DNA from 2 places in the Bradyrhizobium sp. S3.12.5 genome. Region 1 is predicted to be linked to the other one. Evidence: riboswitches for the same ligand, from Rfam matches in the RefSeq annotation. Region 1 holds a riboswitch; the other holds the start of a gene.
The links. A riboswitch is a leader RNA that binds a small molecule or an ion and turns the genes downstream of it on or off. The one in region 1 is predicted to bind S-adenosylmethionine.
Positions count from the first base shown of each region.

Region 2: another riboswitch for S-adenosylmethionine. It lies ahead of ABIC09_RS28620 (O-succinylhomoserine sulfhydrylase); the one in region 1 lies ahead of metX (homoserine O-acetyltransferase MetX).

Region 1 covers NZ_JBEPRF010000001.1:380,561-384,974, forward strand. Annotated here, with positions in the region: gene ABIC09_RS01790 (pyridoxal phosphate-dependent aminotransferase) at 1-566, opposite strand, end outside; gene ABIC09_RS01795 (chorismate mutase) at 614-1,462, opposite strand; SAM riboswitch at 1,636-1,715, shown strand; gene metX (homoserine O-acetyltransferase MetX) at 1,809-3,011, shown strand; gene metW (methionine biosynthesis protein MetW) at 3,041-3,703, shown strand; gene ABIC09_RS01810 (alpha/beta fold hydrolase) at 3,812-4,414, opposite strand, start outside.
Region 2 covers NZ_JBEPRF010000022.1:124,234-128,647, reverse strand. Annotated here, with positions in the region: gene ABIC09_RS28630 (hypothetical protein) at 1-401, opposite strand, end outside; gene ABIC09_RS28625 (2'-deoxycytidine 5'-triphosphate deaminase) at 599-1,735, opposite strand; SAM riboswitch at 1,815-1,894, shown strand; gene ABIC09_RS28620 (O-succinylhomoserine sulfhydrylase) at 1,966-3,162, shown strand; gene ABIC09_RS28615 (SGNH/GDSL hydrolase family protein) at 3,294-4,295, opposite strand; gene ABIC09_RS28610 (SGNH/GDSL hydrolase family protein) at 4,308-4,414, opposite strand, start outside.

The DNA.
Region 1 (4,414 bases):
GCGTCCAGCACCAGCAGCACGTGCGACGGCAGGCCGGCGCGCAGGCGCTTGACCTCGTCGAACGGGATATAGGTGCCGGTCGGGTTGTTGGGATTGGCGAGCCAGACCAGCTTCGTCTTCGGCGTCACCGCCTTGAGGATGGCGTCGACGTCGCAGGTCAGGTTCTTCTCCGCCGCGACCACATTCCTGGCACCGACCGCCATGGTCGCGATCGGGTAGACCAGGAAGCCGTGCGTGGTCGAGATCGCCTCGTCGCCGTGGCTGAGATAGGTGTGGGCGAGCAGGTTGAGGATCTCGTCCGAGCCGGCACCGCAGATGATGCGGTTCGGATCGAGCCCGAAAGAGCGGCCGATCGCCTCGCGCAGCACGCGCGAGGTGCCTTCCGGATAGTCTTCCAGATGATCCGCGACGCGCTTGAAGGCCTCGATTGCCTTGGGCGAAGGTCCGAACGGCGTCTCGTTGGCCGAGAGCTTGAATACCTTGCGGCCCGGCTCCGCGACCGGGCTCTTGCCGGGCGTGTAGGGCGCAATATCGAGAATGCCGGGATTCGGCACGGGGCGGGACATCTTCAACTCCGGATAGGCCAAGTCTGCTCGCGACGTCTGTTCGCGATTTACGATTTCGACCCGGTCGGGGGCACCGTATAGCGCGTTGCGTGGCTGCCGACGAGGGCCGTGGAGCGCACCGAGGCCCCTGCCTCGATCAGGGCAGCCTTGATCTTGTCGATGCTGGTGGCGCTCGTGACCGAGACCAGCAGCGCCGCGCCGTCGAAGGCGGTATCGGGCACCGCCACGATCTCGGCGAGCGGCGACAGGGCGCGTGCCACCTCGGCGTTCCATCCTGATACCCGCACGCTGAAGGTCTCGACCTCCGTCACCACGGCGCTGTCGGCGACGCGAGAGACCGCGAAAACGGGCAGCGCGGCCGGATGGTCGGCACGCTCGACGAAGGGCAGCCGCGCGATGATCTTTGGCGCGCCGTCCGCTTCCAGCTCCAGCCACCACGGCGTGCGGCTCGAGGTCGCCGAGACCAGCGCCAGATCGCCCTTGGACTTCGCCACCGCTTCGACCGCGGCCTGCGCGCTGAAATGCGCGACGTAAGGAACCGTGAAGCCGAAATGGAAGCGCACGGAATCGCGCATCGCCGGCTCGCTCACCGAGACGTCGGCATGCACCGAGAACGGCGCCTGGACATAGGTGAAAGTGGAGATGATGACGCGCCAGATGCTCTCGACCGTGTCGAGCGGCAGGATGCCGCGATGGCGTTGCACGATGTCACGCATCATGGAGGCTTCGCGCGCCGGGCGGAACGCCGAGCCGACCTCCTGGGTCTGCTTCACCTGGATCAGGCGGTCGATGATGTCGCCGCGCTGCATCAGCAGGCGATGCATGCCCTCGTCGATTGCGTCGATCTCCTTGCGCAATTCCTGAAGTGATGGTGGCGCGGGCGGACGTTGGGACATATCTGCGACGTGCTGTTGAGAGGCTGTGGTCGAGGTTCTGATTAGGCAGGATGGGCGGCGAAAGCAAAGAGAAATGCGAAGAGAAGTCAGGCCCGCGTCGGCTGGCAGCACGGGAGCGAATTTGGCTCATCCGAACCGCGACTTGACGAAAAGCGCCCAAGCCGGTAGGTTTTTGCCTGTTCCGTGGTCATTTGAGCCGGCCGGCTTGCAGCCACGTTAAAAAACTCGCTAAACAGGCCGGGGACACTTCCGATCCCGGCCGAACCTATCGTTCAGGCCGGGTTTTTCATGGCCTGATGTCAGTCGCGATCTGAAGTCCGATCGCAAACGAGGTCGATGGTCAGAGATGGTTGGCGTCAAGTCTGTCCCCAGTCCCGCGATCAGTGCCGACGATCGGTCGCATGAGGTCGATCATCCGAGTTCGGAGGTCGCGCAGTTCGGCGCCGACCAGCCGCTGCGGCTCGATTGCGGCATCGATCTCACCCCGTTCCAGATCGCCTACAAGACCTATGGCGAGCTCAACGCCGATCGGTCCAACGCCGTGCTGATCTGCCATGCGCTGACCGGCGATCAGCACGTCGCCAATGTGCACCCCGTCACCGGCAAGTCCGGCTGGTGGGAGACGCTGGTCGGCCCCGGCCGTCCGCTCGATCCCAGCCGCTACTTCATCATCTGCTCCAACGTGATCGGCGGCTGCATGGGCTCGACCGGGCCCGCCTCGATCAATCCCGCCACCGGCAAGGTGTGGGGCCTGGATTTCCCCGTCATCACCATCCCCGACATGGTGCGGGCGCAGGCGATGCTGATCGACCGGCTCGGCATCGACACGCTGTTCGCGGTCGTCGGCGGCTCGATGGGTGGCATGCAGGTGCTGCAATGGACTGCGGCCTATCCCAAGCGCGTCTACTCGGCGCTGGCGATTGCCTGTTCGACGCGGCACTCGGCACAGAACATCGCCTTCCACGAGCTCGGTCGTCAGGCCGTGATGGCCGATCCCGATTGGCACAATGGCGCCTACGCCGATCAGGGCATCCATCCGCATCGCGGCCTCGCGGTCGCGCGCATGGCTGCACACATCACCTATCTCTCGGACGCCGCGCTGCATCGCAAGTTTGGCCGCCGCATGCAGGACCGCGAGCTGCCGACCTTCTCGTTCGATGCCGATTTCCAGGTCGAGTCCTATCTGCGCTACCAGGGGTCGTCCTTTGTCGAGCGCTTCGATGCCAACTCCTATCTCTATCTCACGCGCGCGATGGATTATTTCGACATTGCCGGCGATCACGGCGGCGTGCTGGCAAAGGCGTTCGCCGGAATCGAGACGCGCTTCTGCGTGGTCTCCTTCACCAGCGACTGGCTGTTCCCGACCTCGGAATCGCGTGCGCTGGTGCATGCGCTGAATGCGTCGAGTGCGCGGGTGTCGTTCGCCGAGATAGAGACCGATCGCGGCCACGACGCCTTCCTGCTCGACGTGCCTGAATTCTTCGACATCTCACGCGCCTTCCTGCAATCGGCAGGCAAGGCGCGCGGGCTCACCGGCAAGAATGACTGACCAGGAATGACTGACAAGGACGGCTAGCGATGTCTGTACAGGAAGTGCTGCCGCTCAACGGCCTCGCTGCGGAGCAGTCCGGCCCGTTTCGCGCCGACCATCTGCTGGTCGCCGAGATGGTCAAGCCGGGCTCGAAAGTGCTCGATGTCGGCTGCGGCGAGGGCGATCTGCTTCAGCTGCTGGAGACCCGCGGCATCGACGGCCGCGGCATCGAGCTGTCGCGCGCGGGCGTCAACCGCTGCGTGGCAAAAGGCCTCGCGGTGGTGCAGGGCGACGCCGACACCGACCTCGTCAACTATCCCGACGACGCCTTCGACTACGTGATCCTGTCGCAGACGCTGCAGGCGACGCGCCAGCCCAAGGTCGTGCTGGAGAATCTTCTGCGCATCGGCCGCCGCGCCATCGTGTCGTTCCCCAATTTCGGCTTCTGGCGGATGCGCCTGCAGCTCCTGGTCGGCGGCCACATGCCGCGCACGGAGAATCTGCCGGCGAGCTGGTACGACACCGCCAACATCCATTTCTGCACCATCAAGGATTTCGTCGAGCTCTGCGACACCATCGGCGTCAAGATGGAGCGTGCCGAAGCGCTCGACCTCTACGGCCGTCCGCTGCGGCTGCGATTGCCATGGTGGGTCTGGAATCTGTTCGGCGAGCAGGGCGTGTTTTTGCTGAGCCGCGGGCAGGGGAAGTAATTTATCGTCATTGCGAGCGGAGCGAAGCAATCCAGAATCCCACCGCGGAAAGATTCTGGATTGCTTCGCTGCGCTCGCAATGACGGAGTGCGAGCCAACGCCTTCGCCCTAATGCGCCGCCGCCGACCTTGGGTCGCGCACCGGCCACCGTCCCGCTTCCACCAGCGTCACGAACCGCTCCACGCTCGCGTTGAACAGCGCGGGCTCTTCGAGATTGAGCACGTGACCGGACTTCGGAAACATCGCGAGCCCCGCTGCCGACAGATGCTTCTTCAGGAACAGGCTAGCCCCCACACACGGATCATCCTCGTCGCCGCAGATGATCAATGCCGGCGTTGCCACGCCTCTGATCGCATCCGTCATGGTGTAGATCGAGGGACGGCCGCCCTGGAAGCCGCGCATGGTGTTGGCCGAACCCTTGGAATCGTGCCGCGCCAGCGCGGCGTAGAAATCGGCGTGGCCGCGCGGGTCCTTCACCAGGAATGGAATCCGGCTCGGCGCCTCGCGGGTGACTTTTGCGACCTCGGCGGAGCCGAGCGCCTCGAATTGCTCGGCATTGGCACGGCACTGCTTGCGCCAATTGTCGAGATTCTCGATCTCCGAGCCGGAGCCGACGCCGGCAAGCGTCATCGACAGTGCGCGCTGCGGCGCGTTCAATCCGATCTGGAGCGATGAATAGGCGCCCATCGAAAGACCGACGAGATGCGCGCG
Region 2 (4,414 bases), on a different contig from region 1:
TGCCAGCCGCGCAGCATCGCGCGCGAGACTTCGCCCGGCACGCCGCAGATCGCAGTGCCCTTCCAGATCCAGCGCGGCGGCGGATAGCGGATCCAGGCTTTGGTGTCGCTCTCATACATGTATTCGACGTGGACGCCGCCGATCCAGTTGGAGAGATAGTGATATTGCGCAGCCGCCACCGCCGGCGGCAAATGGCTGAGCCCTAGCTTTTGCAAGCCGGGCAGAAAGCGCTCCTGCTGCTGGCGGCGGAACACGCGGAAGACGAATTCGGCCGCGTCCGCCGTGCCGCGTCGGGTGACGACGGTAAGGATCAGGCCGGTGAAATAAGCGTGGTAGAGGTCGGCGACCGCGCGCCAGCGTTTCCATTGAGCTTCTTGCGCGGAATCTGGTGCGGCAGTCATGTTCGCTCCCGGCTTGTTGTTTTGCGGGAGTGTGTCATCGCGGATGGGGCGGCGCAACCGGACACGCACTCGCTGTCATCGCCCGGCGGAGACCGGGCGATCCAGTATTCCAGGGACGGCTGTGATTGAATCGATGGGCCGCAGCGTACTGGATTCCCCGCCTTCGCGGGGAATGACGGCGGAGGACGCGGATGCAGCTACACCCGAAAGTGCTTGCTCAGCTTCAGGCCCTGCGCCTGGTAGTTGGAGCCGATGCGCTGGCCGTACATGGCGTCGGGGCGTGACAGCATCTTCTCGTAGACGAGGCGGCCAACGATCTGGCCGTGCTCGAGGATGAACGGCACTTCGCGCGAGCGCACTTCCAGCACGGCGCGCGCGCCTTGGCCGCCGGCGCCGGCATAGCCGAATCCGGGATCGAAGAATCCGGCATAATGCACGCGGAATTCGCCGACCAGCGGATCGAACGGCACCATCTCCGCGGCGTAATCGGGCGGTACCTGCACCGCCTCCTTCGACGCGAGGATATAGAACTCGCCGGGATCAAGGATCAGGCTGCCATCGGGACGCGCCGAGATCGGCTCCCAGAAATCTTCCACCGCATAGCCGGAGCGACGATCGACATCGACCACACCAGTGTGGCGCTTGGCGCGGTAGCCGACGAAGCCCGTGCCCTTCGCGCCCGAGAGATCGACCGAGACGGCGACGCCGCCGGCAAGATCCGCATCGTCGACATCGACGAGGCGCTCGGACGCATGTAACGCATCGAGCTCGTCGGCGTCGAGGATGGCGTCACCGGTGCGGAAGCGCACCTGTGACAGCCGCGAGCCCTCGCTGACCAGCACCGGAAACGTCTTCGGGCTGATCTCGGCATAGAGCGGACCGTGATAGCCGGCGCCGATCATGTCGAAGCGGCGGGTGCCGTCGGCGATCACGCGGGTGAAGACGTCGAGCCGGCCGGTCGAGCTCTTGGGGTTTGCGGCAGCGACGATCTCCGGCGGCAACGCAAGGCTTTCGAGCAGCGGCACAATGTAGACGCAGTTGGTCTCCAGCACCGCGCCGTCGGCGAGGCTGAACTCGTGCAGCTTCAACTGGTCGATGCGCTCGGCAACGGTGGCGCCGGGGCCGGGCAGGAAGCTCGCGCGCACGCGATAGGCGACGTCGCCGAGGCGCAGGTCGAGGCTCGCCGGCTGGATCTGGCTTTCGACGAAGTCGTAGGCAGGCAGGATGAGGCCCGCCTCCGCCATCGCCGCGATCATGCGGTCGGGCAGGATACCATTGGCGTCGGCGGCAACCGTGAACGTCAATCGGGGGTCCTCGTCAGGGGTCGGATGCATCCGGACATGCCGAAGATACAGTTTTTTACGGCTAGCCGATGGCTGTCTTGACGGAAAGGGCATTGCGGAATATGAGCATGACTTATCCCGTGGTGATTTGAGCCGGCCGGCTTGCAGCCACGTTAAATAAGTCGCTAAACAGGCCGGGGACCTCTGTGATCCCGGCCCGTGGAGATATCCAGGCCGGTTTTTTTTGTGACCATTTTCGATGGTCACGCAGAGGAGATCCTATGTCGAAGTCCCCGGCGTCCACCACGCAATACCGTCCCGAAACCCGCCTGGTTCATTCCGGCACCCTGCGCTCGCAATATGGCGAGACGTCGGAGTCGCTGTTCCTGACCCAGGGCTACGTCTACAACAGCGCCGAGGAGTGCGAGGCGCGGTTCAAGGGCGAGGACCCCGGCTTCATCTATTCGCGCTATTCGAACCCGACGATCGCGATGTTCGAGCGCCGCATGATCGAGCTCGAAGGCGCCGAGGCTGCGCGCTCGGCGGCAACAGGCATGGCCGCGGTGACGACCGCGATCCTGGCGCCGCTGAAGGCCGGCGATCACGTGGTGGCATCGCGCGCGCTGTTCGGGTCGTGCTTGTACGTCATTCAGGACCTGCTGCCGCGCTACGGCATCGAGACCACGCTGGTCGACGGAGCCGATCTCGACCAGTGGCAGCGTGCGCTGAAGCCGAACACCAAGACGTTCTTCCTGGAGAGCCCGACCAATCCGACGCTCGACGTGCTCGACATTCCCTCGATTGCCGAGATCGCGCATAGCGGCGGCGCGCGGCTCGTCGTCGACAACGTGTTCGCCACCCCGATCTGGCAGAGCCCGCTCGCGCTCGGTGCCGACGTCGTGGTCTACTCCGCGACCAAGCACATCGACGGCCAGGGCCGTTGCCTCGGCGGCATCATCCTGTCCTCGGAAGCCTTCATCGCCGAGCACATCCACAACTTCATGCGCCAGACCGGACCGTCGATCTCGCCGTTCAACGCCTGGGTTCTGCTCAAGGGCCTGGAGACGCTCGGCGTGCGCGTGCGCGCGCAGACGGAGACCGCGGCGCGCATCGCCGACGTGCTGGCGAGCCATCCGAAAATTTCGCGGCTGGTCTATCCCGGCCGCGCCGATCATCCGCAGGCGGCGCTGGTGAAGAAGCAGATGCGCGGCGGCTCGACGCTGGTCGGCTTCGAGGTCAAGGGCGGCAAGCAGGGTGCGTTCCGCGTGCTCAACGAGCTCAAGCTTGCGAAGATTTCCAACAATCTCGGCGACGCCAAGAGCCTCGTCACGCATCCGGCCACCACGACGCATCAGCGACTGAAGCTGGAAGATCGCGCCGCGCTCGGCATCAGCGAAGGGTTTATCCGCTTCTCGGCCGGGCTCGAGCATGCGGATGATCTGATCGAGGATCTGACCGCGGCGCTGGAGAAGGCGTAGGGAGCTAAGAGCTCGGTCTCGTAGGGTGGGCAAAGCGAATGCGTGCCCACCATTCACGACCTCGATGCCGATAGATGGTGGGCACGGCGCGCGAAAAGCGCGCCTTTGCCCACCCTACCGGCTATTCGCCTCTACATCGGCCGGTACGTCCGCACGTCCGCGGGCACGTTCACGCCCAGCTTGATCTGGCCGACGGAGCGGATGATGTCGTCGCCGAGCAGCTGGGCGAAGCAGGCATAGCCCCAATCGTTCATGTGCAGGCCGTCGGCAATGACAAAGCTCTCGACCGGGAGCGCCTGCTTCTCGTGCCAGTCGCGCATCACCTCGAAGCGCGGGAAGATGCCGACGTGACGAAGCTCGGCGATCTTGCCGAGCAGCTTCACCATCTTGCTTGCGCTTTCGGGACGCTCGGTGACGCGCGGTGAATATTGCGGGTCGACCAGCACGACGTCGGCATCGCCGGCGGCCTGGATGCGGGTGATGCCGTCCTCGACTATCTTGGCGGTGTCGCCGGGATCGAGGTTGCGCAGCACGGCGTTGGTGCCGACCTGCCAGATCACGAGATCCGGATGCACGTCGATCACCTCCTTCTGGAGGCGCTTCATCATCTCGGGCGCATCCTCGCCGCCGACACCGGCATTGACGACGGTGATGTTGGCGGTGGGATATTGCCGGCGCAGCTGCGCGGTGAGACGGTTCGGATAGTTGAAGTCCGGCGAGCTCGCGCCGTAGCCCGCCGTCGACGACGAGCCGAACGCGACGATCACGACAGGCTTGCCGGCAACGAGCTTGGCCGCGACATGCGGCAGCGAGCCCATCGCCTTCGAGCCGCCCTTCGGCGCAAGACACGGCACGCGGCTGAAAATATCGCCAGCGGATTTCGCGACCTGCTTCACCTTGTCGATGGCGCGCGAGGTGAGGCCGCGCTGCTCGGTAGCCTGCTGACTGGTCGCGGCGACCGTGGTCTGGGATGGTGATGCCGGTGCGGGATTAGCGGTCTGCTGCGGCGCGGGCGTCGCCTGGGCAGCCTGAGCGTGAGCAGGTGCCTGGACCACAGGCGTCAGCATCAGCAGCGCCGCCGCTGCGGGCGCGGCCAGCCATGTCGACAGGCCAAAAGGGCGGAGAGAACTCATTAACGCTAGACCTCAATTTTGCTGCTGGGCCGGCCCCAGATGGGCAGCGTCGATCACGAACTGTGCCAACGCCCGGCCGATGCAGTCATGGACCTGTTTCGCCAGCTCGGGGCCCCGGG